Regions from separate parts of the Streptomyces sp. NA04227 genome, predicted to be linked through region 1. Evidence: riboswitches for the same ligand, from Rfam matches in the RefSeq annotation. Region 1 holds a riboswitch; each other region holds the start of a gene.
What was found. Region 1 has a riboswitch for cobalamin ahead of HUT18_RS04755 (cobalamin biosynthesis protein). Riboswitches for the same ligand answer to the same signal wherever they lie in the genome.

Region 1 (10,261 bases):
TAGAAGACCTTGTTGACGACCGTCTCCACCAGGTCCACGTCGTGCGAGATCACGATGAAGCCGCCGCGATACGTCTTCAGATAGTCGCGCAGCCAGACGATCGAGTCGGCGTCGAGGTGGTTGGTCGGCTCGTCGAGCAGCAGGGTGTCGGCGTCGGAGAAGAGGATCCTGGCGAGTTCGACACGGCGGCGCTGACCACCGGAGAGGGTGTGCAGCGGCTGGCCGAGGACGCGGTCGGGCAGGTTCAGGGCGGCGGCGATGGTGGCCGCCTCCGCCTCCGCCGCGTACCCGCCCTTGGTGAGGAACTCGGTCTCCTGGCGCTCGTACTGCTTCATCGCCTTGTCGCGGGTGCCGCCCTTGCCGGTGGCGATGCGCTGCTCGTTCTCGCGCATCTTGCGCAGCAGGGTGTCCAGGCCCCGTGCGGAGAGGATGCGGTCCCGGGCGAAGACGTCGAGGTCGCCGGTGCGCGGGTCCTGCGGCAGGTAGCCGACCTCGCCGGAGCGGGTGACGGTGCCCGCGGCGGGGATGCCGTCGCCCGCGAGGACCTTGGTGAGGGTGGTCTTGCCCGCGCCGTTGCGGCCGACGAGGCCGATGCGGTCGCCCTTGGCGACGCGGAAGGTGGCGGACTCGATGAGGATACGGGCGCCGGCTCGCAGCTCGACGCCTTGGGCGGTGATCACGGTCAGACTCCGGGGCAGGTTCGTGGGACGGCGGGCGGACTGGGGCGTCGGGCGCCGTCTAATGCACGAGGAGAATGGCCATGGGCCAATCCTAACGGCGGCGGCAAGCGCTTTTTGCCCCCGGATCGCGCCCGGCGCCCGGGCGTTGGGCCGCCTCGGAGCCGGTCGCCCGCGGTGGGGTCGACGGGCGACGCCGGGCCGTTGTCAGTGCCCGGTGCCAGACTGTGCGGCGGATCACACAACTCACGCGGGACGCGGGCGCCACAGGGCGTTCGGCCCGCCGCACGGACGAGGAGGAGCGCCATGGCCGGGACCGGCGAACGACGGGCCAGCATCTATCCGACGCTGCTGTACGCGGACGCTCGGGCGGTGATCACCCAGCTCACGGAGGCCTTCGGCTTCACCGAACTGGCGCGGTACGACAGCGAGGACGGCACCGTGATGCACGCGGAGCTGGCCCAGGGCAACGGAGCCGTGATGCTGGGCTCCAAGGGACGCGGCGGCGCCTTCGACGCCGCGATGAAGAACGCGGGCACCACGGGGGTCTACGTGGTGGTGGACGACGTCGACGCCCACCACGCGCACGCCGTGGCCAAGGGCGCCGAGATCCTGTTGCCGCCCACCGACCAGGACTACGGCGGCCGGGACTACATGGCCCTGGACCTGGAGGGCAACATCTGGAGCTTCGGTACGTACGCGCCGGAGGTGCCCGCGTAGGGCGGGCGGCCCGGGCCCGGGTCGACGTCGGAGCCGGGCCGGGTCCGGGCGGCAGGACGGCGGAAGGTCGGAGCGGTGCGAGCCGCCCCGGCGGCGCGGGCGGCCCCGCCGTCCTCAGGATCCGCCGCCGCCGGTGTGGACCTGGAACGCCGCCCGGCGTACCGCCTTGGCCAGCGCGGGGTCGGGGTGTGCGGCGGCCAGTGCCACGAGCACCTGGACCGTGCGGGGGTGGCCGACGGCCTGAACCGCCTTCAGGAGTGCGGGGACCGAGGCTTCGGGGGCCGAGTCGAGGTGGCGTACGAGGAGCGGGGCCTCGCCGTGGTCGGCGACCGCGGCGGCGGTGTCGACCCACAGCCAGGTGGCCTCCTCGCGGCTGAGCTTCAGGTGCGCGTCCTCGGGGTCGATGCCGTCGAGCTCCGCGAGCAGCAGGACCGCGTACGGGCGCAGTGAGGTCTCGCCGAGCACGGCGCGCACCTCGGCCTCGGCCGGGGCGCCGACGACGCGGAGCGCCTCGAAGGCGAGCCCGCGCAGCAGGGCGTCCTCGCCCCGGGCGGCGGCGAGGAGGTCCCCTACGGCGCTGCCCACGGGGCGTGCGGCGAGCCAGGCCCGGTACTCGGCACGGGCGGCGTTCGGGCGCAGCGAGGCGCAGCCGCGGAGCATGTCCTCGGCGGACTGCTCGATGTTTCCGGCCGGGCTCTGCGCGGCCACGCAGATCTGCTCCAGCTTGACCCACACCGCCCAACTGCCCAGCGGGGTGAGCGCCGCCTGGCTGTCGGAGCAGGTGAGGGCGCCGACGGCGGTCAGGGCGTCGAGGGCCCAGTCGAGCAGCGGCGGGAGCTGTTCGGCGGCCGCGCCCTCCGTGCGGGGCTCGGGCTGCGGTCCGAAGGGAATCTCGCAACGCTCGCTGCGCAGCTCACGGACGCGCTGTTCGAGCAGGTCGAAGAGCTGCTCGACGGGTACGGGCCCGGCGGAGAGCTGGAGCAGCGACAGGACCTGGGGCATCGCCTCGACGACCTCGCCGACGGCCGCGCTGCTGCTGTCCGAGGGCCCCTGTCGTACCAGCGACCAGGCGTCGAAGAACGCGACCCACCCGCGCAGTACCGCGCTGTCGTCCCGGTCCCAGGCGCGCAGTCGCCAGCCGGGGCGGGCGGCGCCGCCCATCGCCTCGACCAGACCGGCGAGGCGGGCGGCGTCCCAGTCGCCCCGGACCTGAGCGGGGGTCAAACCCAGTGCCTCCGCGGCGAGTTCCACCGCGGGGTCGGTCAGCGCACCACCCGGGTCGACGGGGGTCGCGTCCCCCGAGCGCAGCCTGGTCCCCGCCCAGCGCGCGAGACGCGCGGCACCGGAGAGCGAGCGGCGCGCCATCCCGGCGAGCTCCGCACGTCCCGGAGTGCCCTCGGGTGGTCGCGGTGCGGGCCTGTTCGAGGGCCGCTGCCCCGCTGGGCGCGTGGCCGCGGCGAGGGGGCGGGAGCGGACGAGTCGGAGCCTGGAGTCGCGCGGGGTACGGGACGTCACGGGTGCAGTCTTCCGGTTGACGGTCCGAAAACCCAAACGGAATGGCTGGCAGGGCACCCCGGGCCACCGCCTGAGCGGGTACCGGCCGAACCGGACGCGGAGAAAACGGAAGTCTCCGGGGCCGACGGGGCCGGGCGAACGGGGGTCCGGAGTCGGGCGGCGGCATGGACAAATACCCAGACAAGGAGAGAAAAGCGAAACCGGGTACCGGCCTGACGGAGAACCCGCGAGAACCGTAGAGAACCGGCCAACCCGCGAACCGGCACGGCGGGCTCCGCCCGACGAACCGGACAGCGAACCAAGCCAACCAAGCGAATCAAGCGAATCAAGCGACCGATCCAAACGATCGCGCCACCAACCGAACCAGCCGACCGACCGGGACGACCAATCCAGCCGACCGATCCAGCCGACCGAATCGGACGACGGGACGACCGAACGGAACGACCGAGCTAAACGATCGACGTGAGGAAGCGCCGCAAGTGCTCTTCGTACTCGGTGGGCGCGGCATTCCACAGGGCCCCGTGCGAGGCGTGCGGAACGGTGTGCAGCGAGACGAGGTCGGGGCGGCGTTCGGCGAGGGCGAGGGACAGCGCGTACGGGGCGAGTTCGTCCTCGGGGCTGTGCAGCAGGACGGTGGGCGCCCGCAGGGCGGAGGCGGCGGTGATGGCGAGGGCGTCGCCGCGCAGTCCGGTGCGGCCCTGGGCGGCGCGGACCGCCAGCGGCAGTACCGGCGCGGGCGTGTGGCGGGCGGCGGCGAGGCCGCGCAGCACCGCCTGCCAGCTCAGCACCGGGGAGTCGAGGACGAGTCCGCTCACCAGGTCGCCCAGTGGCGAGTTCAGCGCGGCGTGCAGGGCCATCGAGGCACCGGTCGACCAGCCGACGAGAACGAGCCGGTCGGCGCCGAGCCGTACCGCGTGCCGCATGGCCGCGTCCACGTCGCGCCACTCCCGCTCGCCCAGCCTGCTCACGCCGTCGGGCCTGCGCGGGGCCCCGGCGTCGCCGCGATAGGCGAGGTCGAGCACCGGCATCCGGAAGCGGCGGAACAGGTCGAAGAGCACCATCGGGTGTTCCCGGGTGGTGCCGAGGCCGTGCACGGCGATCACCCAGGTCGTACGGGAGTCCGGCACCAGCCAGGCGGGCAGGTTGCCGAGTTCACCAGGGACCTCGATGTCCTCGTAGTCGATCCCGAGGGCGCTGCGCGGATCGCCGATGTGGACCTGCGGCGTGAAGTGCACGCGGGTGCCCCGCTCGACGGTGCCTCGGGTGACGGCGTCCAGCCGCCGAACGACCGTGTCGGCGGGTGCTCCGGGGTCCGCCTCCAGGACGGGACCCACGATCGCGTGGCAGTCCTCGCCGGTGAGCCCGAAGACTCCGGCGCGCAGCGAGGCCAGGGAACGGGTGAGCACGATCCGGCCTGCATCGAGGTCGGCCTCGTGCACGGTCAGCCGGGGTTCGGTGGGCAGCGGCCTGCCCGGTTCGGCCCGCAGCGCGGGCTCGCTGGCGAACCGGCCGGCCGCGAGCGCGGCCGCGCCCGCACCCAGCACCGCGGAGACGGTCGCCGTCGTCGCTGTCACAGTGCGCACCGCTCCAGTGTGCGTTCGGTACCGGGGTTCGGCCAGCCGGGAGCGGCGGGGCGCACGACCGCCCGTACGCGCCGAGCGCCTGTACGCGCCGACCGCCCATATGCGCCGCGCTCAGCGCTCGCCGACCGCCCCAGGGCCCTCCGGGCTCCCCCTCCACGCCCTCGGGCCGCGACGCGGCGGATCAGCCACGGCAGCGGCGTCCCGGCGCCCAACCGGTACCGGCAGCGGGCCGACGCCCGCACCCGAAGCGGGACCAGCGCTACGGCGGCAGCGGCGGAGGGAAAGAATCGGGGGTGCGGGCGTGGGCGTGCGCCTCCCGCGTCAACCGCCCCGCGCCGTCACCTCCGCGCCGCCCCGCCCCGCCCCCTCCGCGCCGGTCGCCTCCGCTCCCCCTCCCGCCCCTCCCTTCACCTCACCCCGACACCCCCTGCCCGTACCCCTGCAGCCGCCGCCCCGCCTCCGCCACCTGTTCCGCGCTGAGGAGTGTGGGCGTGCGGCCGGGGACCGAGCTCGCGGTGAGCCAGACGCGGCACATCCATTCCAGCTGGGCGGTGCGGTCGTAGGCCCGGGCGAGGGTGTCGGCGTAGGTGAGGGTGCCGTGGTTGCGCAGGAGGCAGGCGGTGCGGTCGCGCAGGGCGTGCCGTACGTGGGCCGCCAGTTCCTCGCTGCCGTAGAGGGCGTAGTCGGCGACGCGGACCGGGCCGCCGAGGTCGCCCGCCATGTAGTGGACGAGCGGGAGTTCGGGCACCAGCGTGGAGACGGCGGTCGCGTGTACGGCGTGGGTGTGGACCACGGCCGCCGCGTCGGTGGCCCGGTAGACGGACAGGTGCATGGGCAGTTCGCTGGTCGGCTTCAGCGCGCCGAACAGGCGGTGCCCGTCCAGGTCCACCCCGAGGGCGTCGGCCGGGGTCAGCCTGTCGTACGGAACGCCGCTCGGGGTGACGAGCACGGTGCCGCCGATGCGCACCGACACATTGCCGGAGGTGCCGACCACCAGGCCGTCCGCCACCGAGCGCCGGGCCGTGGCGACCAGCTCGTCCCAGGCCTGTTCCCGCGTCTCCCTGTCCAGGGGGGTGCTCTCCATGACGGCGATCCTGCCAGCGGTCCGAGCCGACGCCGCACGTGCCGCCCGCGGACGTGCGACACGCCCGCCGCGCCGGCCTCACCCCCGGGCTCCCCCACCCCGCCATGTCCGCTATGCACCTATTCACCCGATTGGTGAATATTCGTCAGATAGGCATGTTAATACGCAAAATCAGCACATTCCGGAGCTAGCCTCACGGTGTTTTGTCCTGCACATCGCGACCCGGGGGCAACATGGCTCACGCTCCGCAACTCAACCGCCGCCGCGCCCGCCTCATTTCGGTGGCCGTGGCTTCCCTCGCCCTCACGGGCACGACTCTCGCCACGAGCTCGGAGGCCGTGGCAGTGGCGAAACCACGGGGCCACGACGTGTCCTCGCACCAGGGGAAAATCAACTGGTCGCAGGCGAAGAAGAACGGCGCCCGGTTCGTCTACATCAAGGCCACCGAGGCCACGAACTACCGCAACCCGTACTTCGCAAGCCAGTACAACGGCTCGTACCGCGCGGGCATCATCCGGGGCGCGTACCACTTCGCGCTCCCGAACAAGTCGTCCGGCAAGACCCAGGCGCAGTACTTCCTCAAGCACGGCGGGAAGTGGAGCCCGGACGGCAAGACCCTGCCGCCCGCGCTCGACATCGAGCACAACCCCTACGGGGCCAACTGCTACGGCATGAGCCCCCGCTCGATGGTCAACTGGATCCAGTCCTTCAGTGACGAGGTGAAGCGGGTCACCAAGCGCCGCCCGGTGATCTACACCAGCACGAAGTGGTGGAACGCCTGCACGGGCAAGAGCCGCGCGTTCGCCAAGTCGCACCCGCTGTGGCTGGCGAACTGGTCCTCGTCCCCCGGCCCGATGCCCGCGGGCTGGTCGTTCCAGACCTTCTGGCAGCACTCCACCAAGGGCAAACTGCCCGGCGACCAGAACGTCTTCAACGGAGCCATGTCCCAGCTGAACAGGTTCGCGTCCCGATAGCGGCCGCGACCGCCGCCCCGCCGCCCGCACCCCCGCGGGCGGCGGGGCGGAGCCATCGGTTCCGCCCCGCGGCCGCGGATACGGACGGGGACAACGGTGCCGGTGGGCGGCGGGTTGTACGCGGACACGCCGGACGTGCGACAGTGACACTTCGAAGCCCTGGTTAGTTCATGTTCCGTTCACCCAGGTTGCTTACGTTCATCGCGCCAATGTCGCCGAACCGAAGTCTGGGTTAATGGAAAACTTCACCCTTCTGCTCGGGGTAGTGATCGTCACCGCCCTCGCGTTCGACTTCACCAACGGATTCCACGACACAGCCAACGCGATGGCGACGACCATCTCGACCGGCGCACTGAAGCCCAAGACCGCGGTGGCGATGTCCGCCGTACTGAATCTCGTGGGCGCCTTCCTCTCCGTGGAGGTCGCCAAGACGATTTCCGGCGGGATGATCGACGAGAGCGGCATCCAGACCGAGGTGATCTTCGCCGCACTGGTCGGCGCCATCCTCTGGAATCTCGTGACCTGGCTACTGGGACTGCCGTCGAGTTCCTCGCACGCCCTGTTCGGTGGCCTCATCGGCGCCGCCGTGATGTCCGCCGGCTGGTCCTCCGTCAACGGCTCGACGGTGGTCACCAAGGTGCTGCTGCCCGCCGTGGCCGCCCCGCTGGTCGCCGGAATCGCCGCGGCGCTCGCGACCCGGCTCACCTACCGGCTCGGCTCCAGGACCGACGAGAAGGCGACCGCGAAGGGCTACCGCGCCGGGCAGATCGCCTCGGCCGGACTCGTCTCGCTCGCCCACGGCACCAACGACGCGCAGAAGACGATGGGCATCATCACGCTCGCGCTCGTCACCGGCGGCGTGCTGTCCCCCGGCTCCAACCCGCCGGTCTGGGTGATCACCTCCGCGGGTATCGCCATCGCGCTCGGCACCTACCTCGGCGGCTGGCGCATCATCCGCACCATGGGCAAGGGCCTGACCGACCTCGCTCCGCCGCAGGGCTTCGCCGCCCAGACCAGCGCCGCGACGGTCATCCTCGCCTCCTCGCACCTGGGCTTCTCGCTGTCCACCACGCAGTCCTGCTCCGGCGCCGTGATGGGCGCGGGCCTGGGCCGCAAGGGCGGCGTGGTCCGCTGGTCGACCGCGACCCGGATGTTCATCGCCTGGGGTCTGACCCTCCCGGCCGCAGGTCTCGTCGCCGCCGGTGCACAGCTGCTGACCGAGCAGGGCGACTGGGGCACCGTGCTGACCGGCGTCCTCCTGGTCGCGGGCTCCGCCGCCATCTGGCTGCTGTCCCGCCGCCGCCCGGTCGACCACCACAACGTCAACGACGTCGACGGCGCCGAGGAGCCCGCCGGAGTCGTGACCACCGCGGTCGCCGCCGTCGCGCCGCCGCCCACCGGTACCGCCGGTACCGCCAACTCCACGAGCCCGGCGCAGGCCGAGCCCGCCCGCGCCTGAGGAGCCCCGTATGGACATCGACTGGGCCGCTCTCGGTTCCGTCTTCGGAGTCAGCCTGGTGGTGACCGTCGCCCTGGTCGGCGTGTTCACCCTCGGCATCGTCTCGCTGGCCCGGCGCGAAGCCGCCGTGGCGCAGAGCGAGTCCGCCGCGCTCGCCACCACCGGAGCCTGTGTCTGCTTCGCGCTCTGCGTGGGGGCCGTCGGCTACGGAATCCAGCTCATCGTCGCCTGACCCGCCCGCCGGTACGCCCGCGTGGGCGGACCGTCGAACGACCGGTACGCCGGTGCGCCGCGGAACCTCGAACGGGTCCCGCGGCGCACCGGCGTATCCGTGTGCAATGCCCCCACTTCAACGCGCCCCGCAGGGCGACGCGCACGCCCCTCGGCACGGCGCGCGGAGGCGGACTGTGGGGATCGGCACACTCTCCCCGCCCAGGTCAGCGGCCAGTTGACGGGTGTGGCGGCGCGTGGTGGACTGCCGGAGCCGAAATGTACGGCGGAAGAGAGGAAGCCGGTGCGAATCCGGCGCGGTCCCGCCACTGTCACCGGGGAGCGGTCCCCACACCGGAAGTCACGCCCCCCCGCAGGGGGTTGGAAGGCCGGGGACACCGCGGATCCGGGAGCCAGGAGACTCTCCCCGTCGTCCCGTCGAACCAGGGCGCGGACCCTGAGTGAGGACATGTGACGATGCCGGGCTGCCCGCCTGTCGAACCCTGCCATGCCGAGGACCGAGCGCCCGCGCACACGCGCCGCTCGGTGCCCCGCGCTCCCGGCAGCACCCCCACGCACCGTTCCGCGGGCGGATCGGCGGTCTGAACTCATGGGTGCCGAGCGAGACTTCGCTTGCGGCGCCGCCGCCGGACTCCTCGGCGACCTGATGTTCGGCGATCCTCGCCGAGGCCATCCGGTCGCCGTGTTCGGGCGTGCGGCGACCGCCGTGGAACGCGGGTTGTGGCGCGATCACCGGGGCTGGGGCGCGCTCTACACCGCCCTGTGCGTCTCGGGCGCCGTGGGCGCCGGAGCGCTCGCCGCGCGCGCGGTGCGCAACTTCCCCGTGGGCGCCGTGGCGTTGACGGCCACCGCCACCTGGGCCGTGGTCGGCGGCACCTCGCTGGCCCGTGAGGCGCAGGCGATCGGCGACGCCCTGGAGTCGGGCGACGTGAGCGCCGCCCGCGCCCGGCTGCCCCATCTGTGCGGGCGCGATCCACAGGCACTCGACGAGGCGGGCCTGGCCCGCGCCGTCGTGGAATCGGTGGCCGAGAACACCTCGGACGCGGTGGTGGGCGCCCTGGTCTGGGGCGCCCTGGCCGGGGTCCCCGGACTGCTCGGCTTCCGCGCGGTGAACACGCTGGACGCGATGGTCGGTCACAAGTCCCCCCGGCACCTGCGGTTCGGCTGGGCCTCCGCCCGCCTCGACGACCTCGCCGGAGCGCCCGGTGCGCGGCTCACCGCCGTACTCGCCGTGTGCGCCGGAGACGATCCGCGCGCGGCACTGCGGGCCTGGCGCGAGGACGCCCAGCGGCATCCGAGCCCCAACGCGGGCCCCGTGGAAGCCTCGTTCGCGGGCGCGCTCGGCGTCCGTCTCGGCGGCACGCTGTCCTACGCGGGCCGGGTCGAGCACCGGCCGGTACTCAACGGCGAGGGCCGGGACGTACGACCGGCCGACATCGCGCGGGCGGTACGGCTCTCGCGCCGTGTGACGGCGCTGGCGTTCGGAGTGTGCGCGGTGGCCGGACTGCTGCGCCGCCGGAAGGGTGTGCGATGACGACGGCCGGACGCGGCGGACTGCTGGTCGCGGGGACGACCTCGGACGCCGGCAAGAGTGTGGTGACGGCGGGCATCTGCCGCTGGCTGGTGCGCCGCGGGGTGAAGGTGGCGCCGTTCAAGGGCCAGAACATGTCGCTCAACTCCTTTGTGACCAGGGAGGGTGCGGAGATCGGCCGGGCGCAGGCGATGCAGGCCCAGGCCTGCCGTATCGAGCCGAGCGCGCTGATGAATCCGGTCCTGCTCAAGCCGGGCGGCGACCGCACCAGCCAGGTCGTCCTGATGGGCAGGCCGGTCGGCGAGCTGAGCGCGCGCGGCTTCTTCGGCACCGAGGACGCACGGCTCGGCTCGGGCCTGCACGGCGGCGGACGCGAGGCGCTCCTGGAGACCGTCGTGGGCTGCCTGGAAGAGCTGCGGGCCACGCACGACGCGGTGATCTGCGAGGGCGCGGGCAGCCCCGCGGAGATCAACCTGCGCCGTACCGA
Region 2 (10,261 bases), 4.6 Mb from region 1:
GCGGCCGTAGGCGTAGCCGCCCCAGACCGTGTAGACCTCGGCGAGGTCGGCGTCGGTGCGCCAGTCGCGGGAGTCGATGAGCTGGAGCAGGCCCGCGCCGTAGGTGCCGGGGCGGGAGCCGAAGATGCGGGTGGTGGCGCGGCGTTCGTCGCCGTGGTCGGCGAGTTCGGCCTGGGCGTGGGCGCGGACGAAGTTGGCCTCGGCGGGCTCGTCGAGCGAGGCGGCAAGGCGTACCGCGTCGTCGAGGAGGCCGATGGTGTGCGGGAAGGCGTCGCGGAAGAAGCCGGAGATGCGCAGGGTGACGTCGATGCGCGGGCGGCCCAACTCCTCGGCGGGGATGGGCTCCAGGCCGGTGACGCGGCGCGAGGCGTCGTCCCAGACGGGGCGGATGCCGAGCAGGGCAAGGGCCTCGGCGACGTCGTCGCCCGCCGTACGCATCGCGCTGGTGCCCCACAGGGACAGGCCGACCGAGGTGGGCCATTCACCGTTGTCGGTGCGGTAGCGCTCCAGGAGGGAGTCGGCGAGGGCCTGGCCGGTCTCCCAGGCGAGGCGGGAGGGGACGGCCTTGGGGTCGACGGAGTAGAAGTTGCGGCCGGTCGGCAGGACGTTGACCAGGCCGCGCAGCGGGGAGCCCGAGGGGCCCGCGGGGACGAAGCCGCCGCCGAGCGCGTGGACTGCGTGGTCGAGTTCGTCGGTGGTCGCGGCCAGGCGCGGGACGACCTCGCGAGCGGCGAACTCCAGAATGGCGGCGACCTGTTCGCCCTGTCCGGAGGAGACCCGCGTGACGGCGGCGGGGTCCCAGTCGGCGTCGTCCATGGCCTGGACCAGGGCGCGCGCCTTGGCCTCGGCCTCGTCGGCGGTGGTGCGGGTGGCGGCGGATTCGTCCAGGCCGAGCGCCTCGCGCAGTCCGGGCAGGGCGGTGGTGCCGCCCCAGATCTGGCGGGCGCGCAGTACGGCGAGGACCAGGTTGACGCGGTCGGCGCCCGCGGGCGGGGCGCCGAGGACGTGGAGTCCGTCGCGGATCTGGGCGTCCTTGACCTCGCACAGCCAGCCGTCGACGTGCAGCAGGAAGTCGTCGAAGCCGTCGTCGTCGGGACGGTCCGCGAGGCCCAGGTCGTGGTCGAGCTTCGCGGCCTGGATGAGGGTCCAGATCTGGGCGCGGATGGCGGGCAGCTTGGCCGGGTCCATCGAGCTGATCTGGGCGTACTCGTCGAGGAGTTGCTCCAGGCGTGCGATGTCTCCGTAGGAGTCGGCGCGGGCCATCGGCGGGACCAGGTGGTCGATGAGGGTGGCGTGCACGCGGCGCTTGGCCTGGGTGCCCTCGCCCGGGTCGTTGACCAGGAACGGGTAGATCAGGGGCAGGTCGCCGAGTGCGGCGTCGGGGGCGCAGGCCGAGGACAGGCCCGCGTTCTTGCCGGGCAGCCACTCCAGGTTGCCGTGCTTGCCGAGGTGGATCATCGCGTGCGCGCCGAAGCCGCCCGCCTCGGGGTCGCTGGCCATCCAGCGGTAGGCGGCCAAGTAGTGGTGGCTGGGCGGCAGATCGGGGTCGTGGTAGATCGCGATCGGGTTCTCGCCGAAGCCGCGCGGGGGCTGGATGACGATCAGCAGATTGCCGCGGCGCAGCGCGGCGAGCACGATGTCGCCCTCCGGGTTGCGGCTGCGGTCGACGAACATCTCGCCGGGCGGCGGGCCCCAGTGCTGCTCGACCGCGGTACGCAGTTCCTCGGGCAGCGTCGCGTACCAGCGCTTGTAGTCGGCCGCCGGGATCCGGACGGGGTTACGGGCCAGCTGCTCCTCGGTGAGCCAGTCCTGGTCGTGGCCGCCCGCCTCGATGAGCGCGCGGATCAGCTCGTCGCCGTCGCCGGAGACCAGGCCGGGGATCTCCTCCTCGGGACCGAAGTCGTAGCCCTCGGCGCGCAGGCGGCGCAGCAGGGCCACGGCACTGGCGGGGGTGTCCAGACCGACCGCGTTGCCGATACGGGAGTGCTTGGTCGGGTACGCCGAGAGCACCAGGGCGAGACGCTTCTCGGCGGCGGGGACGTACCGAAGTCGCGCGTGGCGTACGGCGATTCCGGCGACGCGGGCCGCGCGCTCGGCGTCGGGTACGTACGCCGGGAGGCCGTCCTCGTCGATCTCCTTGAAGGAGAACGGGACGGTGATCAGGCGGCCGTCGAACTCGGGCACCGCGATCTGGCTGGCCGCGTCCAGCGGCGAGACGCCCTCGTCGTTCTCCTCCCAGTCGCCGCGCGAGCCGGTCAGGCACAGGGCCTGGAGGATCGGGACGTCCAGGGCGGTGAGCGCGCCCGCGTCCCAGGACTCGTCGTCGCCGCCCGCGGAGGCGGCCGCCGGCTTGGTGCCGCCCGCGGCGAGGACGGTGGTGACGATGGCGTCGGCCGCGCCGAGGGCCTCGATCAGCTCGGCCTCGGGGGCGCGCAGCGAGGCCACGTACAGCGGCAGCGCCCGGGCGCCCGCGTCCTCGACGGCGGCGCACAGCGCCTCCACGAAGGCGGTGTTGCCGCTCATGTGGTGGGCGCGGTAGTAGAGCACCGCGACGGTGGGCACGTCGTGGTCGGTGGGGGCGGTGATGCGGGCCGTGCGCTCCAGCGGCCCCCAGGTGGGCGCGGGCGCGGGCGCGTCGAAGCCGTGGCCGGTGAGCAGCACGGTGTCGGAGAGGAAGCGGGCGAGCTGCTCCAGGTTGGCCGGGCCGCCGTGCGCGAGGTAGGCGTGCGCCTCGGCGGCGATGCCGACCGGCACCGTGGAGGCGGCCATCAGCTGGGCGTCGGGGGCCTGTTCACCGGTGAGGACGATCACCGGGCGGCCGTCGGCGAGCAGCAGGTCGAGGCCTTCCTGCCAGGCGCGGATGCCTCCGAGGAGGCGTACGACGACGAGGTCCGCGCCGTCCAGGAGCGCGGGCAGTTCGTCGAGGGCGAGCCGGGAAGGGTTGGCGAAGCGGTAGGCCACCGGGCCGTTCGCCGCGCGGGCACTGAGCAGATCGGTGTCGGAGGTCGACAGGAGCAGGATCTCGCGGGGCTGAGCCTCGGGCGCGTGCGGCATGGGGGCGTTGGCCTTCCTCGGGGTGTCCACGCCCCGGGCAGTTGTCGGACGGCTGAGAGTTCCTGACTCACCCGGGGACCGGGCTCACAGTGGCGGGACCGTGCCGGATTCGCACCGGCTTCCTCACAGGACGGGGCCTGGCCGTCGACGGACCAGTTGGCCCGCCGCAGGAATAGTAAGTGCAGGAGGGGGTGCTTGTCGGCGGGGCGTTCGTCACCTTTGGTGCTGACGGAGGTGCTTGCGGAGGGGCTTTCGGGCGGGCTTGCGCGCAGGCTTGTGGAACGGGCGGGTCCGCCGGGGTCGTGCGCCGTTGGCGCCGGTGCGTGCGCGGGCATGGGGGCGGGGGCGTGCGCGGGCAGGGGATGGGGTGCGTGCGCGGGCACGGGATGGGGTGCGTGCGCGGCGCGGGCGCGGCGGCCGTGACGGTGCCGGAGACAGTGACAGCCGGTGGCGGGAACGGGGCGCAGATCACTGTTCGCGCCGGTGGCGGGGCCGCAGGCCGTGGGTATGCTCGCCGCCATGCCGCCCCACTCGACTCCCTCCGAGGTCGCGGGCCGGGCTCCCTCCCGCGAACGGGGCGACGCCTGCCCCGGCGCACTTCGACTGCACCGCGCCGACGACGGCTTTCTGGCCCGACTCCGGCTGCCCGGGGGCCTGTTGACGTCCCGTCAGGCCGAGACCCTCGCCGACGCGGCGGAGCGGCTCGCCGACGGGCGGCTGAGCATCACCTCGCGCGGCAACGTCGAACTGCGCGGCCTCGGCGAGACCTGCGGCGGCGAACTCGCCGCACTGCTGCACGAGGCGGACCTGCTCCCCTCCGAGCGGCACGAACGCGTACGCAACATCGTGGCCTCACCGGCCGCCGGACTCGACCAAACCGGCTTCGCCCACGTCCAGTTGTGGGCCCGTGAGCTGGACGGCCTGCTGTGCGCCGAGCAGTGGACGACCGCCCTCTCGGGCCGCTTCCTGTTCGCCCTGGACGACGGCCGGGGCGATGTCGCGACCCTCGGCGGCGATGTGACCTTGCTCGCAGCTCCGGCGGGCGAGGCGGTCGTACGTCTCGGCCGCTCGGTGCGCCGGATCGCCGCGGCACACGCACCACGCGCCGCCCTCGCCGCCGCCCGCGCCTTCCTCACCACCGCCGAGAAGGCGGGCAACGGCGCTTGGCGGGTACGGGACTTGCCGGAGGGCCCCGAGGCCGACCGGGAACTCGACCGCCAACTCACTAGATTCCTTGGCGAATCGGGCATTACGGAGAGCGTGGGGAGCACGGAAGGTACGGATAGCACGGAGAGTGCGGAGAATGCTGCGGGGCGCCTTTCGGGGAGGATGGATCGGGCCTCGGGCGCTCCGGCGCAGGCTGCTCGACATCCGGATCTGGAAGTCCGACCCGGCCACGACCCGCGCCCCTCCCCCGGCCTTCTCCGCGCCCCCGACGGCACCCGGACCGTGGTGGTCACGGCGAAGCTCGGCCGCCTCGACGTCGCGCAGTGGCGTGCGCTGCTGCCCGCCCCGGCCGACGAGATCCGGCTCACCCCGTGGCGCGGCCTGCTGCTACCCGGCTTCACCAGCCGCGCCGCCGCCGAGGAACGCCTCGACGCCCTGGACCGCGCGGGACTGGTCACCTCGGCCGCCTCCCCCTGGCTGCCGGTCGGCGCCTGCACCGGCCGCCCGGGCTGCGCGAAGTCCCGCGCCGACGTACGCGCCGAGGCCCTGCCCGCCCCCGGCCCGGGCCTGCCGGTGTACTGGTCCGGCTGCGAACGCCGCTGCGGCCACCCACAGGGCGACTGGGTCGACGTACTCGCGGAGGGCGACGGCCGGTACACGGTGACCGTACGGCGTGCCGGAGCCTCAACTGCCCTGGAGACACAGGGGAGTTCGCAGCAGGCGTCAGCGAGCACGCCCGCGCGGTTCGGGGCTCCGGCGTACGAGGCTCCCGGGGCGGTCGGTGGGACCGCGAACGGCACGAAACCGGAGGACCGTCCACGAGACGACGGCGCACGTGACAACGGCGTACTAGATGTCGACGTACGAGACGACGACCTACGGAAAGCAGTGGCCGCCGCCCGTCATGGCGGTGGAGCAGGGATCACGCCCCGTACGGGGCATCGGGATGAGCGAATGAGCGAGAGCACAGTGTTCGACTACGAGAAGGACGGCGCGGAGATCTACCGCCAGTCCTTTGCCACCATCCGGGCCGAGGCCGACCTCGCCGCACTGCCTGCCGATGTGAGCCAGGTCGCCGTACGGATGATCCACGCCTGCGGCATGACCGACCTCGTGGCCGATCTCGGCTTCTCCCCGCAGGTGGTGGCCCGCGCCCGTGAGGCGCTGCGCGCGGGCGCGCCCATCCTGTGCGACGCACAGATGGTCGCCTCCGGCGTGACCCGCAAGCGCCTGCCCGCGGACAACGAGGTCCTGTGCACCCTGTCCGCCCCCGAAGTACCGGCCCTCGCCGCCGAGTTGGGCACCACGCGCAGCGCCGCCGCGCTGGAGCTGTGGCGTGACCGCCTCGAAGGCTCGGTGGTCGCGGTCGGCAACGCGCCCACCGCGCTGTTCCGGCTCCTGGAGATGATCGCCGAGGGCGCGCCCCGCCCGGCGGCCGTGATCGGCGTCCCGGTCGGCTTCATCGGCGCGGCCGAGTCCAAGGACGCCCTCGCCGCTTCCCGGCTGGGCCTGGAGTACCTGGTGGTACGCGGCCGTCGCGGCGGCAGCGCGATGGCGGCGGCGGCCCTCAACGCGATTGCGAGTGAGACCGAATGAGCGCGTCGGCGGAGCGGGAATCCCGGACCGGCACCGGGACGGGTGCGGGTCCGGGTACGGGTACGGGACGTCTCTACGGTGTGGGTCTCGGGCCCGGCGACCCCTCGCTGATCACCGTGCGCGCCGTGGAAGTCATCGGCGAGGCGGATGTGGTGGCGTACCACTCCGCGCGGCACGGGCGTTCCATCGCGCGCCGGATCGCGGACCGGTACATCCGGCCCGACCACATCGAAGAGCGCCTGATGTACCCGATCACGGTGGAGACCACCGACCACCCCGGCGGCTACCGGGGCGCGCTCGACGACTTCTACGAGGAGGCCTCGGCCCGGCTCGCCGAACATCTCGACGCGGGCCGTACGGTCGCCGTCCTCGCCGAGGGCGACCCGCTCTTCTACGGCTCCTACCAGCACATGCACAAGCGCCTGGCACACCGTTACCCGACCGAGGTGATTCCGGGAGTGACCTCGATCAGCGCCGCAGCGGCACGACTGGGCGAGCCGCTGGTCGAGGCCGAGGAGGTGCTCACCGTGATCCCCGGCACGCTGCCGGAGGAGGAGTTGACGGCGCGCCTGGCGTCGACCGATTCGGCGGTGGTGATGAAGCTGGGGCGCACGTTCCCCACGGTGCGCCGTGCCCTGGAGCGCACGGGCCGTCTGGAGGACGCGCGCTATGTCGAGCGCGCCACCATGGACGGCGAACGCACCGGTGCGCTCACGGACATCGACCCGGACTCGGTCCCGTACTTCTCCGTGGCGGTGCTGCCCAGCAAGGTCGCCGTACTCCCGGGGCAGGCGCCGGCGCGTACGCCCCGCGTGCGCGGTGAGGTCGTGGTGGTGGGCACCGGTCCGGCCGGACCACTGTGGCTGACCCCGGAGACCCGCGGCGCGCTGGCCGCCGCCGACGACCTGGTCGGCTACACCACCTACCTGGACCGGGTGCCGCAACGGCCCGGCCAGCGTCGGCACGGCTCGGACAACAAGGTCGAGTCGGAACGGGCCGAGTTCGCGCTCGACCTGGCACGGCGCGGCCACCGCGTCGCGGTGATCTCCGGCGGCGACCCCGGGGTGTTCGCGATGGCCACGGCGGTACTCGAAGTCGCCGCCCAGGACGCCTACGCCGACGTCCCCGTCCGGGTCCTGCCCGGCGTGACCGCCGCCAACGCGGTGGCCGCCCGCGCGGGCGCCCCGCTCGGACACGACTACGCCACGCTCTCCCTCTCGGACCGGCTCAAGCCGTGGGAGGTGATCGCGGAACGCCTGGCCGCCGCCGCAGCCGCGGACCTGGTCCTGGCGCTCTACAACCCCGGCTCGCGCAGCCGCACTTGGCAGGTCGGCAAGGCCAAGGAACTCCTGCTCGAACACCGTGCCCCCGACACCCCCGTGGTCGTCGGCCGTGACATCGGCGGCCCCGGCGAGAGCGTCCGCGTGGTGCGCCTGGCCGACCTCGTACCCGAAGAGGTCGACATGCGCACCCTGTTGATCGTCGGCTCCTCACAGACCCGGGCGGTCGGCCGCGACGGCGGTACGCACGCGGGCGAGAGCGAGGGCGAACAGGTGGTGTGGACGCCTCGGCGGTATCCGGAGGCGTGAGTTCGGTGGTCTCCGGGGGTGTGAGCTCAGCTGTCTCCGGAGGCGTGTGCTCGACGGTCTCCGGGGGCGTGAGCGGGTGAGGGCGCGCGGGTGTGTACGCGGGGGCTCCCGCGCTACGTCGCCCGCCCCCGCATCCCCCGTACCCACTCGGCCGCCTCCTGCGCTCCGGGGACGACGGGAACGCCCTCGGGGACCGGAGGGCGGCGTACGACGACGACCGGGATCCCGGCCTCGCGGGCGGCCGTGAGCTTGGGTGCGGTGGCGGCCGCGCCGCTGTCCTTGGTGACGAGGACGTCGATGCGGTGGCGGCGCAGCAGTTCGCGTTCGCCGTCGAGGGTGAACGGGCCGCGGTCCAGGAGCACCTCCATCCGGGGCGGGAACGGCGGCTCGGGTGCGTCGACGGAACGTACGAGGAACCAGCAAGCGGTGAGCGGGGCGAAGGTGGCGAGTCCCATCCGGCCGGTGGTCAGGAAGACCCGGCGGCCGAGCGCGGGCAGGGCCGCGGCGGCTTCGTCGAGCGAGGCCACCGGGTGCCAGTCGTCGCCCGGCTCCGGCACCCAGCCGGGACGCCGGAGCGCCAGCAGGGGAACATGGGCGGTGGCGGCGGCCTCGGCCGCGTGAAAACTGATGGCCTGGGCGAAAGGATGGGTGGCGTCGATGAGCAGGTCGACCCGGTGCTCGCCGAGCCAGCGCACCATCCCCTCCACCCCGCCGAACCCGCCGACGCGCACCTCCCCGGACGGCAGCCGCGGCGCCGCGACCCGCCCCGCGAGCGAACTCGTCACCCGTACCCCGGGAGCCTCGCGGTGCAGGCTTTCGGCCAGCTGCCGCGCCTCGGAGGTCCCGCCGAGGATCAGTACGTGTACGTCGTGTGCGGGGTGCTGGGCTTCCATCGGTTTCCTTCAGGGGGCGCCTGAGCAGGCGCTGGCACGGGTGCACGTACCGGCGCAGGATCGGGCGCGCACACGGGCGCAGGCGCGGGCGCTCACGCCGGTACGGGCGCGAGGCAGCCGCACGCACGGCGGACGGGGACAATACGGACAGGGGCAACGGCGTCGCGCACGGACCACGGCGACAGGCACCACATGAGCACCGAACCGAAGGGCGGACGCAACGCCCAACTCAAGCACACCGGCCTACGCCCGGGCTGGACGACCGGCGCCTGCGCGACGGCGGCCACCACTGCCGCGTACACCGCCCTGCTCACCGGCGAGTTCCCCGACCCGGTGACGATCACCCTCCCCAAGGGCCAGACTCCCGCTTTCGCGCTCGCTGTGGAGGAGATCGGGGCGCCGGGCGGGCCCGGTGAGCCCCGTGAACCCGGTGAACCCGGTGCGCCCGAGAAAACCACCGCGAAGACCGCCGATGGGGCCGCCGATAAGGCCGCCGTTGGGGTCCCCGATAAGGCCGCCGAAGCGACCGGGGACGGCTTCGCCGAACCCGAGGGACCCGCAGGCAGCTTCGCCATGGCCGGTGTGGTGAAGGACGCGGGGGACGATCCGGATGTGACGCACGGGGCGCTGGTACGGGCCACGGTGCGCCCCGGACCGGCCGGTTCGGGCGTTCACTTCCGCGCGGGCCCCGGCGTGGGTACGGTCACCCGCCCCGGCCTCCCGCTCACCGTCGGCGAACCGGCGATCAACCCGGTGCCCCGGCAGATGATCCGTGACCACGTGGCCGAGGTGGCCCGGCGCCACGGCGGCACCGGCGACGTGATCGTGGAGATCTCCGTCGACCACGGCGAGGAGATCGCCCGCTCCACCTGGAACCCCCGGCTCGGCATTCTCGGCGGCCTGTCGATCCTCGGCACGACGGGCATCGTGGTCCCGTACTCGTGCTCGGCGTGGATCGACTCCATCCGGCGCGGGGTGGACGTGGCGCGCGCGGCGGGCCGTACCCATGTGGCCGGGTGCACGGGCTCGACCTCGGAGCGGACGGTGGTCGCGGTCCACGCGCTGCCCGAGGACGCACTCCTGGACATGGGCGACTTCGCGGGCGCCGTCCTGAAGTACATCCGCCGCCACCCGGTAGACCGTCTCACCCTCTGCGGCGGCTTCGCCAAACTCTCCAAACTGGCCGCGGGCCACCTCGACCTGCACTCCGCCCGCAGCCAGGTCGACAAGTCCTTCCTGGCCGACCTCGCTCGCAGCGGCGGCGCCGACGAGGCCCTTGCCTCCGAGGTGGCGACCGCCAACACAGGCCTTGCGGCACTGCAGTTGTGCACGGCGGCGGGGGTCCCGCTCGGTGACCTGGTGGCGGTGGCGGCACGCGATGAGGCGTTGGCGGTGCTGCGGGGGGCGCCGGTGGCGGTGGACGTGATCTGTATTGACCGGGCGGGGAACGTGGTGGGGAGGAGTGAGGTGGGGTGAGCCAGAGTGCTGCGAGGGGCCGAGCCCGAGCAGACCGAACCGTTGACCGCCCTTCACACACCGGTTCTCCAACGCACCGCCGACACGAGCGCCAATACCAGTGGCAGCACCAGCCATCCCCACCCCATGACCTGCCGCACTGAGCGAAGCGACCACAGTGCCACCGCCAGGCCCGAAGCGCCGATGGAGAATACGCACCCCAATTCGATCGCCGCGTATGCCTCGTCGTCCCACGAGCCTGACGGACGGATCATCACGGCGAACCAACAGAAGAACGCGGAGATGAGCGTAAGCAGGACGAGAGGAACGGCGAGGACCATCTGAAGGCACCCGCGATCATCGTCCGGGTTGTAGTACGGACCGTGCGTCAACGCAACGCCTACCTCGCCTCGTCAGAGTTGTTCATGAAGCCCCGCCCGTGCATCAAGCGGGGCGCCGTGCGCCTGCAGCCCGATCCGGCGAATCGCCTCAAGTGGATAGGGAGTT
Region 3 (10,261 bases), 1.3 Mb from region 1:
ACGGTGTCGGAGGGCGACAGCCGCGGCAGGCGTACCAGGGGGGTGTTGCCTACCGCGGCGAGCGGGCTGTCATAGCGCATCGCGAAATCAGCGCATTCCCCCGGCGACCGCCGGGAGGATCGTGACGTTGTCGCCGTCGGTGAGCTTGGTGTTGATGCCGTCGAGGAAGCGGACGTCCTCGTCGTTGAGGTAGACGTTGACGAAGCGGCGCAGCTGGTCGCCGTCGACGATGCGCTCCTGGATGCCGGTGTGGCGGGCTTCCAGGTCGGCGAAGAGCTCGGCGAGGGTGCTCCCGTTGCCCTCCACCGCCTTGGCGCCGTCGGTGTAGGTGCGGAGGATGGTCGGGATGCGGACCTCGATGGCCATGGCGTTGGGCTCCTTCGGGGAGGTTCGTCGGTGAGGCGCGCGGCGGCCCCGGTCGGGTTCCTGGCGGTGCGCGGTGAGCGCGTTGCGGCTGCGTGGCCCTTGGCCGTTCGGCGGCGGGCGACAGGCGTCAGTCGTGACAGGCGTCGGTCAGTCGTGACGGGTGGCGCTGCGACAGATGGCGCTGGCGAGCCTGCACAGATCGACGTGGAGGCGCGCCACAAGCAGCAGGCTGCTCGGGGGCTGTTCGCTCACGTCGTGGAAAACCATGGGCTCATCGTATCGATTCCCGGTCCGGGTTCCGGAATGTGATCTCGCATCCTGGACGGATTCTGTTCGTCAGACGGGACCGGGCAGGTAGGTGACGGTGGGAGCGCCGGTGGTCGGGTGGACGGCGACCTCGGCACGGACACCGTAGACCTTGGCGAGGAGGTCGGGTGTGAGGACCTCTTCCGGTGGGCCGGAGGCGATGACTTTTCCCTGGTCGAGGACGTGGAGGCGGTCGCAGAAGTACGCGGCGAGGTTGAGGTCGTGCAGGGCGAGCAGGCTGGTGGTGGCCAGGGTGCGGACCAGGTGGAGGACGTCCAGCTGGTACCGGATGTCGAGATGGTTGGTCGGTTCGTCCAGGACGAGCAGTGCCGGGTCCTGGACGAGGGTGCGGGCGACGAGGACGCGCTGGCGTTCGCCGCCGGACAGTTGCGCGAAGGGCCGGTCGGCGAGGTGGGCGGCGCCGACCCGGTCGAGGGCCTCGGTGACGCGTGCGGCGTCGGCGGCGGTGTCGGCCTCCCAGAAGCGTTTGTGCGGGGAGCGGCCCATGGCGACGATCTGCCGGACGGCGAAGTCCCCGCCGCCGTGGCCGTCCTGGGGTACGGCGGCGATGCTGCGGGCCCGTTCGCGTACGGGGGTGGCGGTGAGCTCCCGCCCGTCGAGGAGGATTTCGCCGCCGGTCGGGGTCAGGGTGCCGTAGACGCAGCGCAGCAAGGTGGACTTGCCGCTGCCGTTGGGGCCGACCAGGCCGACGGTCTCGCCGGGTGCGGCGTCGAGGTCGACGCCGTCGAGGAGGGTGGCGCCGTCCGTGGTGAAGCGCAGGGAACGGATGGCGAGGCGGGCGGTCACAGCAGGGTCACCTCCGGGCGACGGCGCATCAGCCACAGCAGGAAGGGGCCGCCGATGAGGGCGGTGAGCACGCCGACGGGGATGTCCTGGGGTGCGGCCACCGTGCGTGCGCCGAGGTCGGCGAGGACCAGGGCGAGCGCGCCGCCGAGCGCCGCGACGGGCAGCAGGGCGCGGTGCCCGGCGCCGACGACGAGCCGGGCGGCGTGCGGAACCATCAGGCCGATGAAGCCGACGGCGCCGCTGACCGCCACCATGACCGCGGTGAGCAGCGAGGACAGGACGAACACGGCGCCGCGGAACCGGCTGGTGTCCAGGCCGAGCACGGTGGCGTCCTCCTCGCCGAGGGCCATCAGGTCCAGGGGCCTTGCGAGCAGCAGCAGGACGAGGGTGCCGAGGACGACGACCACCGAGGGCAGCAGCAGGGTGTCCCAGCGGGCGCTGCCGAGTCCGCCGAGCGTCCAGTGCATGGCCTCCTGGAAGTGCTCGGGCCGGGCGGCGAGCACCAGGATCAGCGTGGTCAGCGCGGACAGGATGTACGAGACGGCGACCCCGGCGAGTACGAGCCGGGTCCCGGTGAGGGTGCCGCCGCGCCGCGCGAGACCGTAGACGAGGGCCAGGGCGAGCAGCGCACCGGCGAAGGCGGCGGCGGGCATGGCGACAGTGGTGGTGATGCCGCCGCCGATGCCGAGGACCATCACCAGTACGGCACCGGCGCTCGCGCCCGAGGAGATGCCGAGCAGGAACGGGTCGGCGAGCGGGTTGCGCACCAGGGCCTGGAGCACGGTGCCGACGACGGCGAGACCCGCGCCCACCACGACGGCCAGCACCGTGCGTGGCAGCCGCACCTCGCGCACGATCGTGCGCCGCGGGCTGGGTTCGGCGCCGGGGGCGAGGGCGCCCAGGACCTCGCCGGTCGGTATGTGCACGGAGCCGAGGGCGAGGGCGGCGAGGATCGCGGCGGCCAGCGCGGCGGTGAGCAGGGTGAGGACGAGGGTGTAGCGGAGGGGGCCGGGGGTGGGGCCCGCGGGTCTCCGGCGGGTGGACTTGCCGGGCGGTGGTGGACCGGGCTTGCCACCCGCCGGTGAAGTGGCTTTGCCGGGCGCCGAGTTCGCCGTGTGGTGCTCCCGGCCGGACGCTTGGTCCCATGTACCGCCCGCAAGACCCGTCACCGCATCCCCCGTACCGCGCCCCCCGTCGGACGCCACGCTCATCGCCCGTTCGCCGGGTGGAGCTGTGCGGCGAGGCGGGCGATGGCGTCGGGGGCGCGGACGCCGAGGACGGTGTCCGACAGGGGCATGACGGCGAAGCGCTTGTTCTTGATCGCCGGGACGTCCTTGAGGGCGGGGTCGTTCAGGAGGCGCTTCTTCTTCTGTTCGACGCTCACCGAGCCGTAGTCGTAGATGACGATCGTCTCGGGGCGCCGTTCCACGACCTGTTCCCAGGAGGCGTCGCCGAAGGACTTGTCGAGGTCGGCGAAGACGTTGCGGCCCCCGGCGCGGGTGATGATCTCGTTGCCGATGCCCTTGCCGCCCGCGGTGAAGGCGGTCTTGTCGCCGCTGTCGTAGACGAAGACGGAGACGGGGCGGGTGTCCTTGGTGTGTTTCGCGGCGGCGGCGACGGTGGCGCGGGCCCGCTCGGTCCAGCGCTTGGCCCGGTCCGGGACGCCGAAGGTGCGGGCGACCTCGTCGACTTCGCGGTACAGGTCGTCCAGTCCGGCCGCGCCGTTGGTGCAGTTCTCGGTGTTGAGGCGGGTGTCGATGCCGGACTTCTGCAGGTCGTCGCGGGCCCGGCCGTCCTTGGCGGCGAAGGCGCTGGCGTAGCCGCCGTAGACGAAGTCGGGGTCGGCGGCGAGGAGTTGCTCCTTGCCGGGGTACTCCTTGGCGAGTACCGGGACCTTCTTGTACGCGGCGCGGTAGGCGGGCGCGATCTTGTCGTCGAGGTAGGCGGTGCCCGCCATCGACTTCTCCAGGCCGAGGGCCAGCATGATCTCGGTGACGTGCTGGTTCATGGTGACGGCCCGCTCGGGGGGCGCCTCGAAGGTGGTGCGTACGCCGCAGTTGGTGACGGTGTACGGGAAGCCGGGCTGCCGGGCCCGGTCGTCGCCGTCCCCGGAGCCGGAGTCGGAGCAGCCGCCGAGTGCGGCGGGGAGCAGAAGGGCAGCGGTGAGCGCGAGGGCGCGCGGGCGCCGGGCCATGGGGGCCTCCTCCAGGGGATCCGCGTCCCCTGCGTAAGTGGAAGAAGGCGGCAGGTCAGTTCCTGGCTTCCCCGCGGGGCGGGGTCACAGTGGCGGGACCGTGCCGGACTCGCACCGGCTTCCTGGGCCTGCCGCCCTGGGTCGCTGCTCAGTATGCCCGCCACCCCTCGGCGTGCCCCCGGCGCTCCCCTCTTCAGTACGCGGTGACGACCTTCACCTCTTCCTCGGTGATCTCGCCCTCGACGATCCGGAAGGAGCGGAACTGGAAGTCGCCGAGGCCGTCGGTGTCGGCGGTGGAGACCAGGACGTAGTGGGCGCCGGGCTCGTTCGCGTACGAGATGTCGGTACGGGAGGGGTAGGCCTCGGTCGAGGTGTGCGAGTGGTAGATGATCACGGGCTCTTCGTCCCGGTCGTCCATCTCGCGGTAGAGCTTGAGCAGGTCGCCGGAGTCGAACTCGTAGAAGGTGGGCGAGCGGGCGGCGTTGAGCATGGGTACGAAGCGCTCGGGGCGGCCGGTGCCCTCCGGTCCGGCGACGACGCCGCAGGCCTCGTCGGGGTGGTCCTTGCGGGCGTGTTCCACGATCTGGTCGTACAGGGCCTGGGTGAGGGTCAGCATGCCGCCCAGAATATGCGGGTGGGCCACCCCGTATCGATGGTCGATACGGGGTGGCCCACATGCTGGAACGGGTGAGGCGGAACCTCAGTCGCGGGAGCCGGCCTCGGCCTTCTGGGCGGTCCGCTGGAAGGCGGTGCCCTGCGGGTTGCGGGAGCGCAGGACCAGGTACGACAGGAGCATGATCGCGCCCCAGATCGGCGCGCAGTACAGCGAGATGCGCGAGTCCTTGTCGATGCCCATCATCACGATGACCATCGCGATGAAGGCCAGCGCGAACCAGCTGGTCCACGGGGCGCCCGGCGCCCGGAACTCGGAGGCGGGCAGTTCGCCGCGGTCGGCCTTGGCGCGGTAGCGGAGCTGGCAGATCAGGATCATGATCCAGGCCCACATACCGGAGATGGTGGCGAAGGAGACGACGTAGTCGAAGGCCTTGCCGGGCCACTGGTAGTTGATCCAGACGCCGACCATCATCAGGGCCGCCGAGAAGGTGGTGCCGATCAGCGGGGTGCCGGCCTTGGTCAGGCGCGTGAACAGCTTCGGGCCCTGGCCGTTGAGCGCGAGGCCGCGCAGCATCCGGCCGGTGGAGTACATACCGGAGTTGCAGGAGGAGAGCGCGGCCGTGAGGACCACGAAGTTCACGATGCCCGCGCCCGCGGCGAGGCCCATCTTGTCGAAGGCGGCCACGAACGGTGAGACGCCCGGCTGGAAGTGGGTCCACGGCACGACCGAGAGGATCATGATCAGGGCGCCGAGGTAGAAGACGGCGATGCGCCACGGCACGGTGTTGATCGCCTTGGGCAGGGTCTTCTTCGGGTCCTTGGACTCGCCCGCGGTGACGCCGACCAGTTCGACGGCGAGGAAGGCGAACATCACGATCTGCAGGGTCATCAGGGTGCCGCCGAGGCCCTTGGGGAAGAACCCGCCCTCGGACCACAGCAGGCTCATGCTCGCGCTGTCCCCGGCGTCGGAGAAGCCGATGGTGAGGATGCCGGCGCAGATGAGGATCATGCCGATGATCGCGGTGACCTTGACCATCGAGAACCAGAACTCCAGCTCACCGAAGAGCTTCACGGAGATGAGGTTGGCGCCGTAGAGGATGAGGGTGAAGATCAGTGCCGAGACCCATTGCGGGATGTCGAACCAGTACGTCATGTACTCGGCCGCCGCGGTGACCTCGGTGATACCGGTGACGACCCAGAAGAGCCAGTACGTCCAGCCGGTGACATAGCCCGCGAAGGGGCCGACGAATTCACGCGCGTAGTCCGCGAAGGAGCCGGACACCGGGCGGTACATGAGGAGTTCGCCCAGGGCGCGCATGATGAAGAAGATCACCAGGCCCGCGATGGCGTACGCGAGGATCAGGCTGGGGCCGGCCTTCGAGATGGCCTTGCCCGCGCCGAGGAACAGGCCGGTGCCGATGGCACCGCCGATCGCGATCATCTGGATCTGCCGGGCTCCGAGCCCGCGCTGGTAGCCCTCGCCGTCCGGGGCGTGGGGTGCTCCGGCGGCTGCCGTGCCGTCGTGCTGTTTGTCGACCCGCGCTGAGGTCATCGTTTCGAGCGCCTTTCTCCATTGCCCGATCCGCGCCGAGTCAAGGCCACGGAATCGGATCCCGATCCCCCCGGATACTGATGGAGTGCCACCGGCGGTCGGCCGGTCGGAGTGCCGGCGGCGGAACAGGGGTGGCGTCCCGTCGGCGGTCGTGAAGATGTATCACGAGTGTTGCGGGCGCTTGAAGAGCCGCATGTGGCGCGCGTCACAGTACGAAAGGGACAGGCGCGCCCGATCGCCGCAAAGTATGCGCATGAGTGACACGATCGTTATCCGGACTTGAGCGTCCGCTGAGCGAACACATTCCGGACACGATGGACGGGACGGACACCCCGGACACGGACAGTCCGGACATGGGCCGCCCGGAGGCGGGCGGCCCGGACGCGATCGGCGGTCCGGTGGCACGCGAGGCGCCTTCCCCTGCGGCGCGCGACGAACCGGGGACTTCCGGCCAAACCGGTGCCCGGCAGCGAGAGCCCCGGGAGTCCCCAGGAGTCCCCCGGCCGACCGTCAGGGCAGCAGCGTGCCGACCAAGGTCTCCTGGAGGTCGCCGAGCCAGAGGTAGGCCAGCACCATCGGCTTGCGCGGGTCGGTGTCGGGCAGCCGGTACAGGAGGTCGGCGTCCTCCTCGTCGACGATGTCGAGCCGGGAGCCGATGGCGAGGCGCAGGTCGTTGAGCGTACGGAGCCACTGCTGGGACTGCTCGGGCAGGAGCTCCAGCGGGACCTCGCGGTCGGCGTCACCGGGTTCGGCGCCCTCGCGGGACAGGCTGAGCGAGTCCAGGCTCCGGATCACCGCGAGGGCGTCCTCGCGTTTGCGCGCGCGCAGATCGTTCTCGGTGAAGCGGCGGAACTCGGCGGAGCGACCGCGGCGCTCCTCCTCGTCGGCGGCGGTGACGGCCGGGCCCGTCTCGTCGGCCGAGCCCTCGGGGCCGCTGTAGGCGTCGGGGAAGAGGCGTTTGAGTACGGGGTCGGCGGGCGGCTCGCTGGGGCCCTCGGCGAAGAGTTCGTCGAGCGGGTCGGCGGCCTCGCCCTCGCCGGGTCCGGGCCCGATGAGTTCGAGGAGCTGGACGGACAGCGAGCGGATGATCGAGATCTCGACCTCGTCCAGCGCGACGGCTGCCCCGCCGTCGGGGAGCGATTCGAAGTGTCCTGACATGGAGGCGAGTGACTCCGTCTACTTTCTGTCCTGCTGGAGGGTGGCCCACAAACCGTATCCGTGCAGCGCCTGCACGTCGCGCTCCATCTCCTCGCGGCTCCCGCTGGAGACGACCGCGCGCCCCTTGTGGTGCACGTCCAGCATGAGCTTGGTGGCCTTGTCCTTGGAGTAGCCGAAGTAGGCCTGGAACACGTAGGTCACATAGCTCATGAGGTTGACCGGGTCGTTGTGCACGATCGTGACCCAGGGCAGGTCGGGTTCGGGAACGGCGAAGGTCTCCTCCGCCTCCTCGGTACGTTCGGTTTCCATCGGTGCGGGAGCGGTCACATCGACCATGCTGCCACCTGAGGTGCCCCGGCGCACAAACGGCCCGGCTGTGCGCCGACCGAGAAATCGTCAAACTGACGAGATGGGGGTAGCATCCACTCCGTACCGTGAAACCGGGGCCGCTCCGCGCGAGCCGTTCCCCGGCCGCGACCGGGGGCGCCCCGTGCGTTCCCGCGAGGAGAGGCAGAAAGTGCACCCTGTGGATCTGGGGCTGCCGGTCGAGGTCCCCTCGACCGCGCTCTTCACCGACCAGTACGAACTCACCATGCTGCAGGCCGCCCTCAAGTCCGGCACCGCACACCGGCGCTCGGTCTTCGAGACGTTCACCCGGCGGCTACCCGAGGGCCGTCGCTACGGAGTGGTCGCGGGCACCGGACGGGTCCTGGACGCCGTGGAGAACTTCCGCTTCGACGAGGACCTCCTCGGCTTCCTGCGCGAGCGCGCCGTGGTGGACGCCGACACCCTGGACTGGCTCGCCGGTTACCGCTTCAGCGGCGACATCTGGGGCTACCCGGAGGGCGAGGTCTACTTCCCCGGCTCCCCGCTGCTGCGGGTGGAGGGCTCCTTCGCCGAGTGCGTGCTCCTGGAGACGGTGATCCTGTCGATCCTCAACCACGACTCGGCGATCGCCGCCGCGGCCTCCCGGATGTCCTCGGCCGCGGGCGGGCGCCCGCTGATCGAGATGGGCGCCCGCCGCACCCACGAGCTGGCCGCGGTCGCCTCCTCGCGCGCCGCCTACGTCGGCGGTTTCGCCAGCACCTCGGACCTGGCCGCCGGGTTCCGCTACGACATCCCCACCGTCGGTACCTCCGCGCACGCCTTCACCCTGCTGCACGACAGCGAACGCGACGCCTTCCGCGCCCAGGTCGACTCGCTCGGCCGGGGCACCACGCTCCTGGTCGACACCTACGACGTGGCCGAGGCGGTCCGTACCGCCGTGGAGATCGCGGGCACCGACCTCGGCGCCGTCCGTATCGACTCCGGCGACCTGCTGCTCGTGGCGCACCGGGTGCGTCAGCAGCTCGACGAACTGGGCGCGCGGAACACGAAGATCACGGTCACCTCGGACCTCGACGAGTACGCGATCGCCTCGCTGGCCGCGGCGCCGGTGGACGCGTACGGCGTGGGCACCCAGCTGGTCACCGGCTCCGGGCACCCGACCTGCTCGATGGTCTACAAGCTCGTGGCGCGCGCCGGCTCGGCCGACCCCGCGGCCGAGCTCGTGCCGGTCGCGAAGAAGTCGCTGGGCGGCAAGACCTCCATCGGCGGCCGCAAGTGGGCCGCCCGGCGCCTGGACGCCGAGGGCGTGGCCGAGGCCGAGGTGATCGGCACCGGCGAGGTGCCCGCCGACCTCGCGGGCCGCCAGCTGCTCGTCCCGTTGGTCAAGGGCGGCGAGGTGATCGCCCGCGAACCGCTCGACGCGGCCCGCGACCGCCACCGCGCCGCACGCGCCGGACTGCCGCTCTCGGCGACCCAGCTCTCGCGCGGCGAGCCGGTCCTCCCGACCGTCTACGTGTGAGGGCGGCCCGATGCGTGCGTACGCGATGCCTGCCTACGCGGTACGTGGGAGCGCGCCCGGACGCGTGCGTACGGGCGGCCCCGCCGCGAGAGCCGTGGCCGGTGGGACGGCTGCGGCGGGGGTGCGGGACGGGCGGGCGGAGGTCGCCGGGCGGGGCATGAATGACCGGGGAGCGGGAATGCAGCTTCAACGGACATCTCCCGCGTCCGGCGGACGGGCACCGACTCCCGCCGCGCCGCCGCGGCTTCTAGGCTCGGCCCCACCGGCCCCCGCCGACGCCGCCCACCCCACAATTCCGTGACTGCCGAAGGACACCGACCATGCGCCGCGCCCTGATCGTCGTAGATGTGCAGAACGATTTCTGCGAGGGAGGCTCGCTCGCGGTGGCGGGCGGCGCCGATGTCGCGGCGGCGATCACCGAACTGGTCGCCCAGGCCCCCGCGGGCTACCGGCACGTCGTCGCCACCCGGGACAACCACATCGCGCCGGGCGCGCACTTCTCCGACCGGCCCGACTTCCGCGACAGCTGGCCCGCGCACTGCGTGGCCGGGACCGAGGGCGTCGGCTTCCACCCGAACTTCGCGCCCGCCGTCGCCTCCGGCGGCATCGACGCGGTCTTCGACAAGGGCGCCTACCAGGCCGCCTACAGCGGTTTCGAGGGCGCCGACGAGAACGGCACCGCGCTGGCCGACTGGCTGCGCGAGCGGGAGATCACCGAGGTCGACGTGGTGGGCATCGCCACCGATCACTGCGTACGGGCCACCGCGCTGGACGCGGCCCGTGCGGGCTTCCGTACCCATGTGCTGCTGGATCTGACCGCCGGGGTCGCCGAGGACAGCACCGAGCGGGCGCTTCAGGACATGCGCGAGGCGGGCGTGGAGCTGTCCGGGAAGCCGGTGGTCTGAGTCCAGGGCGTGGGCAGCGCGCCGGGTACCCACTCGTGCGGCGCGGCCGGGAGCAGGCCCTCCACGGGGGGCCTGAGGCCGGTCGCGGCCTCGGCCGCGGGCCACAGCCTCGGCGCGGGCAGCAGGGCCCGGATCGGGTGCCACAGCTCCGCGTCGCCGCCCGCCGAGGCTCGCCATATCAGGCCGTCGGGGTGGTGCAGCACCGCGGTGATCTCGTCGCCGGTCGGCGGCTGGGCGTTGCCGCGCAGGTAGACCGCGCGCAGCCCGAGGTTGCGCAGCCGGGTCAGCGCCCGGGCCCGGTTCACGGCGTGCACCAGTACCCGTACGGTGCCTGTCGCGCCGCCGGTCACCTTGCCCGCGGGGGTGGAGCGGCCTGCCGGATCCGGCAGGGTCAGCGCCACGACCACCCGCCCGTCGGGCAGCTTGCAGAAACCGCCTGCGGCCATGCCTGTCACACCCCCGTGAGACATCCATCGGTGGGAAACCTGTCGGACGCAGCTAAGCACGACCGG

Region 2: linked by a shared signal. The riboswitch ahead of cobN (cobaltochelatase subunit CobN) and the one ahead of HUT18_RS04755 (cobalamin biosynthesis protein) in region 1 are both predicted to bind cobalamin.
Region 3: linked by a shared signal. The riboswitch ahead of HUT18_RS10505 (ABC transporter substrate-binding protein) and the one ahead of HUT18_RS04755 (cobalamin biosynthesis protein) in region 1 are both predicted to bind cobalamin.

Annotation. Positions count from the first base shown of each region.
Region 1 covers NZ_CP054918.1:1,151,937-1,162,197, forward strand. The annotation lists gene HUT18_RS04715 (ABC-F family ATP-binding cassette domain-containing protein) at 1-680, opposite strand, end outside; gene HUT18_RS04720 (VOC family protein) at 984-1,397, shown strand; gene HUT18_RS04725 (hypothetical protein) at 1,512-2,912, opposite strand; gene HUT18_RS04730 (S9 family peptidase) at 3,362-4,495, opposite strand; gene HUT18_RS04735 (class II aldolase/adducin family protein) at 4,908-5,579, opposite strand; gene HUT18_RS04740 (lysozyme) at 5,948-6,553, shown strand; gene HUT18_RS04745 (inorganic phosphate transporter) at 6,789-8,012, shown strand; gene HUT18_RS04750 (hypothetical protein) at 8,023-8,244, shown strand; cobalamin riboswitch at 8,493-8,649, shown strand; gene HUT18_RS04755 (cobalamin biosynthesis protein) at 8,833-9,777, shown strand; gene HUT18_RS04760 (cobyric acid synthase) at 9,774-10,261, shown strand, end outside.
Region 2 covers NZ_CP054918.1:5,746,525-5,756,785, forward strand. The annotation lists gene cobN (cobaltochelatase subunit CobN) at 1-3,054, opposite strand, end outside; cobalamin riboswitch at 3,087-3,215, opposite strand; partial or broken gene HUT18_RS24530 (cobalamin biosynthesis protein CobG) at 3,562-4,890, shown strand; gene HUT18_RS24535 (precorrin-8X methylmutase) at 5,176-5,817, shown strand; gene HUT18_RS24540 (precorrin-2 C(20)-methyltransferase) at 5,814-7,406, shown strand; gene HUT18_RS24545 (cobalt-precorrin-6A reductase) at 7,520-8,299, opposite strand; gene HUT18_RS24550 (cobalt-precorrin-5B (C(1))-methyltransferase) at 8,492-9,775, shown strand; gene HUT18_RS24555 (hypothetical protein) at 9,829-10,095, opposite strand.
Region 3 covers NZ_CP054918.1:2,491,254-2,501,514, forward strand. The annotation lists gene HUT18_RS10485 (PLP-dependent cysteine synthase family protein) at 1-80, opposite strand, end outside; gene HUT18_RS10490 (MoaD/ThiS family protein) at 88-366, opposite strand; gene HUT18_RS34295 (putative leader peptide) at 514-633, opposite strand; gene HUT18_RS10495 (ABC transporter ATP-binding protein) at 703-1,479, opposite strand; gene HUT18_RS10500 (iron ABC transporter permease) at 1,476-2,459, opposite strand; gene HUT18_RS10505 (ABC transporter substrate-binding protein) at 2,687-3,673, opposite strand; cobalamin riboswitch at 3,709-3,828, opposite strand; gene HUT18_RS10510 (Mov34/MPN/PAD-1 family protein) at 3,867-4,289, opposite strand; gene HUT18_RS10515 (amino acid permease) at 4,374-5,840, opposite strand; gene HUT18_RS10520 (DUF2017 domain-containing protein) at 6,351-6,998, opposite strand; gene clpS (ATP-dependent Clp protease adapter ClpS) at 7,017-7,334, opposite strand; gene HUT18_RS10530 (nicotinate phosphoribosyltransferase) at 7,516-8,844, shown strand; gene HUT18_RS10535 (isochorismatase family protein) at 9,165-9,749, shown strand; partial or broken gene HUT18_RS10540 (hypothetical protein) at 9,869-10,195, opposite strand.